One region of the Succiniclasticum sp. genome, then DNA from elsewhere that is predicted to be linked to it. Evidence: a T-box and tRNA genes for the amino acid it is inferred to sense, from the RefSeq annotation. Region 1 holds a T-box; the other regions hold tRNA genes.
What was found. A T-box is a leader RNA that pairs with one kind of tRNA and senses whether it is charged. The one in region 1 lies ahead of ACZOWY_RS03820 (valine--tRNA ligase), so its partner is inferred to be a tRNA-Val.
Positions count from the first base shown of each region.

Region 2: it has a tRNA-Val gene. The T-box ahead of ACZOWY_RS03820 (valine--tRNA ligase) is inferred to sense a tRNA for this amino acid. The anticodon was not compared.
Region 3: it has a tRNA-Val gene. The T-box ahead of ACZOWY_RS03820 (valine--tRNA ligase) is inferred to sense a tRNA for this amino acid. The anticodon was not compared.

Region 1 is NZ_DBMCWA010000005.1:13,949-17,085, reverse strand. Features, by position in the region: gene ACZOWY_RS03825 (cation diffusion facilitator family transporter) at 1-673, opposite strand, end outside; T-box leader at 1,109-1,451, shown strand; gene ACZOWY_RS03820 (valine--tRNA ligase) at 1,565-3,137, shown strand, end outside.
Region 2 is NZ_DBMCWA010000015.1:48,226-51,362, forward strand. Features, by position in the region: gene brnQ (branched-chain amino acid transport system II carrier protein) at 1-1,147, shown strand, start outside; tRNA gene ACZOWY_RS09360 (tRNA-Val) at 1,283-1,359, opposite strand; gene ACZOWY_RS09365 (polysaccharide deacetylase family protein) at 1,483-2,334, opposite strand; gene ACZOWY_RS09370 (LemA family protein) at 2,603-3,136, shown strand.
Region 3 is NZ_DBMCWA010000001.1:180,040-183,176, forward strand. Features, by position in the region: gene truA (tRNA pseudouridine(38-40) synthase TruA) at 1-637, shown strand, start outside; gene rplM (50S ribosomal protein L13) at 826-1,263, shown strand; gene rpsI (30S ribosomal protein S9) at 1,283-1,675, shown strand; tRNA gene ACZOWY_RS00910 (tRNA-Val) at 1,758-1,834, shown strand; gene ACZOWY_RS00915 (hypothetical protein) at 1,942-2,397, shown strand; gene ACZOWY_RS00920 (MFS transporter) at 2,567-3,137, shown strand, end outside.

The sequences.
Region 1 (3,137 bases):
CATCTTCCTCTTCTTTGGAGCAGGCCTTATCTACCATTTTGTCAATGGCGCCTGTGAAGATTTCATAGCCTGCCTGTAAGATCATCAGGCAGATCACCACACTGGCGATAGGATCCAGGATGGGGTAGCCCATGCGCGCGCCCAGAATACCGATGAAGCTGCCGATGGAGGAAAGGGAATCGCTGCGGTGGTGCCAGGCGTCTGCCATCAGCGCATCGGATTCCAGCATCAGCGCGTAATGGCGGGTGTACCAGTACATGGCTTCTTTCACCACGATGGAAATGACGGCGGCGGCCAGCGGAAGAAATGTGGGAATGGCTATGGATTCGGTATCCTGGTTCAGGATCTTTTCGACGCCGGCATAGCCGATAGCCAGACCGGTCAGCGCTAAGATCACAGAGAGCAGGATGGAGGCCACACATTCCAGACGTTCATGGCCGTACTGATGGTCGTCGTCCGACGCTCTTCCGGAAATTTTGATACCGGCCATGACGATAAACGTTGCGAACACGTCCGAGGCCGAATGGATGGCGTCGGAGACCATGGCTGCGGAATGCCCGAAGATACCGGCGACGAATTTGCCCAGGGACAGGAATACATTGACCGCAATGCTGTACCAGGAAATGCGCATGGCGATCTTTTCACGGTTGGAAGTAACATGCAGTGATTTCATAAAAACACTCCTTTAAATGATAATAGGGCGTTTTATGATGCTGCGTACGCCGGACGCTGCCCGTTGCTGTAGAAAATAAGAGAGCGCTGATGACTTCGTGCAGTCATAAACCCGTTTCATCAGTGTATCCTTATCAGGCAGATGCAACATGGGGCAGTGGAACGAATATGCCTTTCCGGATATTAACGATAATAGTAAGGCCGTGAACCGGATTTGTCAATAGGAATTTTTATCTTGTTAACATGCGCTAACGCCAGTTAGCATCGGCTTCGCCGCATGGTGCATACATCAGGAAAAATGTAAAATTTTTATAAATTATTTTTTGTTTTGTGCCATATACGCCCGAACGGCTGTGAAGATTTTGTTCTGCGGATTAAAATAGTGCTTGACAGCCTTACCTGAGGTTGATAAACTAAAAAAGTACAATTTTTTAAAGAAAAGGCCGGGAACGGGAGGAGTACGGCAGAAAGATCCAAAGAGAGGGCGAGGCTGGTGGAAATCGCCTGGTTGGAATGCCGGAAGGTAGCCCGGGAGCCGGGACGCTGAAGTGTGGAGGCACAACTGCTGAAGGAAACATAAATCAGTTTCTTCGTGCTGCTGTATGGGTAAGCGTTTCCGTGTTACACGTTACGTAATCAATAAGAGCTTTGTCCATGATCAGGCGGACAGCGCATCACACAAATACCGGCCGGTCCGTATTTGCGTATGAAGATGCTGTGTTTCACCTGAACCGTATGGACGGAGAATTCAGGTGGTACCACGGTCATTCGTCCTGTTGCAATGTTGCAACAGGATTTTTTATTTTCAGCAAGTTGCTGTTCAATCAGGTTTATACTGAATCTGGTAAGCAAAAATTTTAACTATATTTATATGCTCACAGGAGGAAAGAACATGGCAGGAGAGCACAACATTCCCAAAACCTATGACCCCGCGTCGGTGGAGAAAAAATGGTATCAGTTCTGGGAAGAACACAAATTATTTCATGCGGAACCGGACCCGGACAGGAAGCCGTTTACCATTGTAATTCCGCCTCCCAATATTACGGGACAGCTGCATATGGGTCATGCCCTGGACAACACCCTGCAGGATATCCTGATCCGCTGGCACCGGATGATGGGAGACAATACCGTATGGTTCCCCGGCTACGACCATGCCGGACTGGCAACCCAGATTAAAGTAGAAGAAGAAATTAAAAAGAACGAAGGCCTGACCCGCTATGACCTGGGCCGGGAAGAATTCCTGAAACGGGTCTGGGCCTGGAAAGAACAGTACAGCAACCGGATCATCGACCAGCTGAAATGCCTGGGCATTTCCTGCGACTGGGACCGGATCCGTTTTACGCTGGACGAAGGCTGCTCCCGGGCAGTACGGGAAGTGTTTGTTTCCTTATATGAAAAAGGGCTGATCTACCGCGGCACCCGCATTACCAACTGGTGCGTCAACTGCAATACGGCGTTAAGCGATATCGAAGTGGAACACAAGGATGACGCAGGCCATCTGTGGTATATCAATTATCCCATCGTAGGCCGGGAAGGCGAGTACCTGACCATCGCCACCACCCGTCCGGAAACGATCCCCGGCGATACAGCGGTAGCGGTAAATCCTAAAGACGAGCGGTACGGCAAGCTGGTAGGCGAAAAGATCCTGCTCCCGATCATGAACCGGGAGATTCCCATTATTGCGGATGATTACGTAGATACGGAATTTGGTACCGGCGCGGTAAAGATCACGCCGGCCCATGACCCCAACGACTATGAGATGAGCCTGCGGCAGAACCTGGAAGCCATCGTGGTCATCGATAAAGACGGTATCATGACCAAAGAGTCCGGACGCTATGAAGGTCAGGAACGCTATGAATGCCGTAAAAATATTGTGAAAGACCTGGATGAGCTGGGGCTGCTGGTAAAAATTGAAGACTGCCCTCACTCCGTAGGCCATTGCCAGCGCTGCGGCGAACCTATCGAAGCCCTGATTTCCACCCAGTGGTTCGTAAAGATGGAGCCGCTGCTGAAAGCCGCAACGGACTGCGTAAAAGACGGGCGTACCCAATTCGTGCCGGAACGTTTTACCAAGAATTACCTCGGTTGGATGGAAAACATGCACGACTGGTGCATCAGCCGCCAGATCTGGTGGGGCCACCGGATTCCTGTCTGGTACTGCGACGACTGCGGCGCGGAGATTGCCTCCCGCACGGATCTGGACAAATGCCCGAAGTGCGGCGGCCACGTGCATCAGGACGAAGACGCCCTGGACACCTGGTTCAGTTCCGCCCTCTGGCCCTTCTCCATCATGGGCTGGCCGGAAAAGACGGAGATCCTGAAACAGTTCTATCCTACCAGCGTACTGGTGACCGGCTACGACATCATCTTCTTCTGGGTAGCCCGTATGCTGATCATGGGCATGGAATTCATGAAGGACATTCCCTTTGACCGGGTCTTCATCCACGGCCTGGTGCGGGACGAGC
Region 2 (3,137 bases), on a different contig from region 1:
GGGCCTTCCCATCCTGGGCGTGCTGGCTATTGCTATGACAGGCGGTACAGACCTGACAGAAGTGGCAGCTCCGGTCAATATTGCTTATGCGAAAATTATCATGTTTCTTTCCAGCATGTCCATCGGGCCTCTGTTTGCCATTCCCCGTACGGCTGCCTTCAGTTATGAAATCGGCATCAAGCCGCTGTTCGGCACAACTGAACCATGGCAGATGGCAATGTATTCGGCGCTTTACTTTGCGTTTAGTTATTATGTGGCCAACAATCCATCCAAAGTGTTGAACTGGCTGGGAAAGGTGCTGACTCCGGCGCTTCTGGTCTGTCTGGGCATTCTTTTTGTAAAAGTGATGTTGGCTCCGACCTTTATACCGGACGCCCCCCAGGGGGAATATCTGCAGGCCCCCTTCCTGAAAGGTTTTCAGGAAGGTTACAATACCATGGATCTTCTGGCTTCTTTCCTTTTTGGTGCGGCTACACTGACAACTATTAAAACTTTCGGTATTCAGGGGAAAAAAGAACTGATCAGGATCTGCCTTCTGGCAGGATTGATCACTGCCGGACTGTTGGCTTTAATTTATTACTTTTTGGGCTATGCGGGGGCAGAAGCGCACCGTTATCTGTCAGGGGAATTTTCTAACGGTGCCGGTATTCTGGTGGCAACAGCCCATGAATATTTGGGCGCAGGCGGTACAGGTATTTTGGCGGCTATCATTATTTTGGCCTGCCTTACTACCAGTATCGGTTTGATAGCAGCCATTTCCGACTATTTCCATATTCTTTTTAACGGAAGACTTTCCAAACAAACATTAGGTATTTTGATTGCATTGATTAGCTTTACCCTTTCCAATTTCGGACTTGATATGATCATCAAGATGGCAATCCCCATCCTCTGTTTCTTATATCCGGTAATGATTGCGCTGGCCATGCTGAATGTGTTTGGCTTCGGCGGTAATAAACGCGTGTTCCGTTGCACCATGTGGATCGTCACCCTGTTTGCCATCGTGGAAGGCCTGAAGGCTGCAGCGATTCCGGTTCCCATGGAAAGCATACTGGCATCGGTGCCCCTGTATAAGGAAGGATTTGGCTGGTTTACCGTGGCAGTGATGGGTGCTGCGGTGGGTGTTATTTGGGATAAAGTGAAAAGCTGAAGTGGTCTGTGTGCGGGATTCGTAAGTGCCTGCGGATCAGCGGTAATGGACCATCCAACAATATATCTATCGTAATATGTTCGTACAACAAAAACCCGGAAACGCATGGACTGCGTTTCCGGGATAAGTTTTTCATGGTACTCGGACAGGGGCTCGAACCCTGGACCTCTGCCATGTGAGGGCAGCACTCTAACCAACTGAGCTATCCGAGCAAATGTAATTTACGTATGCTATTATACACCTGTTTCTAAAGAATTACCAGTTTTTTTTGAAAAACTTAAAAAAATTATATTCAATTTATAAAGTACACATAATTGGGTATCGCCTTTTGGACGCTATCTGTTTTTAAAAATAGATTCTATATGTTTATTCCAGCTAAATACGCCATAGCGCTGTAATGTGAACAAAGTCTGTTTTTGATTTGCCGAAACTGTAGCCAGAAATGCCATGTCGTAATACTTTTTAGTCTTGTTTAGCACTGCTTCATTTGTTTTACCGGTGGGATAGGCCAAAGCATAAACCGGATCCCCCAAAATTTTTTCCAAAGATTTTTTGGACTCCCGTAATTCGAAATCAACCTCTTCTGTATTCATATTCGTTAAGATTTCGTGATTTACAGTATGGGAGCCGACTTTCATACCATTTGACAGCATCTCGCGCAATTGGTCAGCGGTTAGCCGGTTGTCTTTGTTGATAGTACTGCTCACGACGAAGAACGTACCCGGTACCTGTTCCTCCCGTAAAATCGGATAGGCGTACTTATAGTTGTCTGCATACCCATCATCGAAAGTAATCAGCAAGGTCTTTTCAGGGAACGATACAGGACTTTTGGCATAGCGCCGCAAATCGCCTACATCGATAAACGAGTATCCGGCTTCTTTAAATTCCCGGATATGCTGGCGGAATACTTCCGGCTTTACATTCATACAATCATCTTCCCGGTCGGGTGTCACTTCATGATAGCAAAGGACTGTAATTACCGGGATCTCAGGAGAGAGTTCTTTTGCACGCTTAAGGCGAGTCATTTCCTGCCGTACATCTGGTCCGTAAACGGCTCGGGCAATTGCAGGCAGCAAACCGGAATCCTGCGCAAGCCAGCCCAGGTAATGAGCTAAAGAAAAAGAACAGATGCTTAAACAAATAAACCCTGCAATTATAATAAGCGGTTTAAACCCTTTAGAGCGCACTGTAATACCTTCTCCGCAATCATTTGATAATAAGCTTTATCTATTGTACAATACCTTTTTCTCAAATTCAACCTTGTTAAGATAAACAATCGACAGGGATCGTAATTCTTTTACATAATAATTTACTGCGGGTAACTTTAAATCGGGCATCGAAGCGCGGGAAAATATGATATAATTAATTATACATTGATGTCTGTTGATCAATACATATGTATCCGGCAATTGACATGTTACGACAGGGGGTATTTTCGTGAGCACTTTAATAAGTATGTTACTAGTCGTTGTTCTGGCAGTAGGCTCCATGTTCGGGTTTTATAACGGCATGGTCTCTTCGCGGGAAAATGTGGACAGCAAGTGGTCCCAGGTAGATAATCAGCTCCAGCGCCGCAGCGACCTGATTCCCAATCTGGTAAATACGGTGAAGGGTTATGCGTCCCATGAGAAGGAAGTGTTCCAGGCAGTGTCCGATGCCCGGGCAAAAATGGCAGGCGCTAAGACTGCCGGGGACAAGATGGCGGCCAATACGGAGTTGAACAGTGCCCTGTCCCGTTTACTGGCGGTAGCGGAGAACTATCCCCAGTTAAAAGCGGATCAAAACTTCCGGCAGTTGCAAGACGAATTATCCGGCACCGAAAACCGTATTGCGGTAGCCCGGAAGGATTACAATGACGCAGTACAGAGTTATAATACAAAAATCAAATCGTTACCGTATTCCCTGTTTTCCAGGGCATTAGGCTTCACGGCCCGGGACTATTTCAAAGTGGAGGAAACGGCCAAAACGGTTCCGAAGGTACAGTTTTAAC
Region 3 (3,137 bases), on a different contig from region 1:
GGCGCGCATCTGCGGTGAGCCTGTAACCGTTACCGGCAGCGGACGCACAGATGCGGGAGTGCACGCACGCTGCCAGGTGGTTTCCTTTGCAACAGGGGGAACGATTCCCACAGCAAACATGCCGCGGGCGCTGAACAGCATCCTGCCGGAAGACATCCGGGCGTTGCGGGCTGAAGAAGTACGACCGGGATTTAATGCCCGGAAGGATGCCTGCAGGAAAGAATATGAGTACCGCATCCGCTTTACACCGGAACCGGATCCGTTTACGCGCAACTATGTGTGGCAGATGAAAGAAATGCCGGACGTGGAGAAAATGAATAAAGCGGCTGCCCTGATTATCGGTACGCATGACTTCAGCGGTTTCCAAAGCACCCGAAGTACGCAGGTTTCTCCGGTTAAAACGATTGACACATCCTGCTGGGAACCGGAAGCAGATAATACGCTGGTCTATCATATTGCAGGCAACGGCTTCGTATATCATATGGTGCGCAACTTAGTCTGGTCCATGGTACAGATCGGGCTGGGGAAAAAGCCGCCGCAGGCCATGGCAAAAGAACTGACGCAAAAGCGGGGGGGATTTGAAAACGCACCTGCGCCGGCGCAGGGGTTGTACCTGGCAAAAGTTGAGTACGAATAATTTTTACAAAAAACCTGTGAATCATGTTGACAAACACTTCAAAAGTGATTAAAATATATTTACGTGATTTTGCGCCCTGAATTCGATTAGCCCCGATGAAAGGAATGCAAAGACTCATCATCACATTCACGTTTTCTATTTATTAATATGTAAATGCTTCAAGAAATATTCCTGGGAGGGACATTGAAATGAAATCTTTCATGGCAAACCCGTCCAATATCGAACGGAAATGGTTCGTAGTGGACGCCACTGATAAAACGCTGGGCCGTCTGGCCGCGGAAGTTGCCAAAGTCCTGCGCGGTAAACACAAACCGACCTTTACCCCGCATATGGACACCGGCGACAATGTAATCATTGTAAACGCTGACAAAGTAGTTCTGACCGGCAAAAAGCTGACCCAGAAGACCTACTTCCATCATACCGGTTATCTGGGCGGTGACCGCTTTGTATTGGCGAAAGATATGCTGGCCAACAATCCGGTCCGCATGGTTGAGATCGCAGTACGCGGTATGATTCCGAAAAACCGTCTGGGCGACCAGATTTACAAGAAACTGCACGTATATGCTGGTCCGGAACATCCGCATGCAGCACAGCAGCCCGAAGTATTAGAAATCAACGTACGGTAATCAGGAGGAGGAAAACATCATGGCAGAAGTAGTATACAGCGCGACTGGTCGTCGCAAATCTTCCGTTGCCCGTGTCCGCCTGGTACCGGGTGAAGGCAAAGTGGTCATCAACGGCCGCGAAATGAATGATTATTTTGGTCTGGAAACCCTGAAGCTGATTGTAAACCAGCCGTTGGAACTGACCGAGACAAAAGACAAATATGATATTCTTGTAAACGTAATCGGCGGTGGCTTCTCCGGCCAGGCCGGTGCTATCCGTCATGGCATCAGCCGTGCCCTGTGCAAAGTGGACGAAGAGTACCGTCCGGCACTGAAAAAAGCAGGCCTGATGACCCGCGACCCCCGCGAAAAGGAACGTCGCAAATACGGCTTAAAGAAAGCCCGCAAAGCTTCCCAGTACAGCAAGCGTTAATTGTTGCGATTTGCAAAAAAATTCCCTGCAATCAAAAGGTTGCAGGGATTATTTATTTGTTGTATAATATATTTATAGTATTGCGCGGATAGCTCAGCTGGTCAGAGTGCCGTCTTGACATGGCGGAGGTCGTGGGTTCGAGCCCCACTCTGCGCACCAATTGATATTTGAACATCGAACTTATGGCAAAGTTGTCTAATGACATATGTTAAAAATTTAAACATATGTTAAAATAACAAATTATTAGTATTGGAGGAAACGTTAAGATGAAAAAGTTTTTAATGACGTTGCTGTTATCATTAACAATTAGTGCAAGCTGTTTTGCTGCGGGAGCTGCAGGACGTTTCAATGCAGAAGAAAAGGCCGCGGATGCGTTAGTAGCTGCTCTTACCGGTGGTGAGACGACATATGCACAGGTCAGCAAAAGCTTTAGTCGGGCGTTGAAAGAGAAGCTTACCGCAGAAAATTTTACTGCCGTCCAAAACGGAGTAAAAAAACAAATCGGAACGATTAAAAATACTAACCTGGTTCTCCTGAACAAGCAATACGATTTGCAAAAGGGATATAGCGGAGTGGATGAACTGGTATATTTCGGTACTGTATCAAAAGACAAATTCGCAAGAATTTACATTTCCTTTGTGGAAGAAAATGGATCACCGAAAGTAACAGCGTTCCAGGTAACACCGATTGAACCGCAGAAAACCGAACCTGCCAAAAAATAATTTGAAAAACTGAAAATGTAAATTATCACCGGACGTTCCTTCCGATGGAACGTCCGATGTTTTTTACATGAGTATTGTTACTGAGCGTACACAACGGAAAGATTCAGTGATATAATTTAAATGCAGAAAAATCATTTTTGCAACCTGTTTTTCTGGGAAGTGTTGCTGTATGGAACGGTGGAAGCGTAACGTATATATATGCACACTGGCAGCTTTTATCACGTCGGTCGGCATGAGCCAGCTGGCGCCTATGCTGCCGCTGTATATTCAGTCGCTTGGTGTGGAGGATACAGGCGAAGTAGCACGATGGGCCGGTATAGTCTTTGCCATGAATTTCGTCACGCTGGCCATCTTTTCACCAATCTGGGGAAGGCTTTCTGACCGGTACGGACGCAAGGTTATGTGTCTGCGAGCCGTCATCTGGCTGGCTGTTATCAACTTCGGCATGGGCATGGCGCAAAACGTATACCATCTGGTGGTACTGCGCCTGCTGCAGGGAGCGCTGAGCGGCTTTCTGGCTACTGCCATTCCTCTCGTTTCCTCAGAGTCTCCAACCCATCGGGCAGGTTGGGCTTTGGGGGTGTTTTATACAGGACAGATCAGTGGTACGCTGATTGGCCCGCTGCTGGGGGGTTGGTTGTCGGAAACCGTAGGTTTTCGCAATACCTATTTTATAGTAGCGGGGTTCTGCTTGCTGAGCAGCCTGGCTATCATGGGAATCCATGAGACCCGAAAGTCTT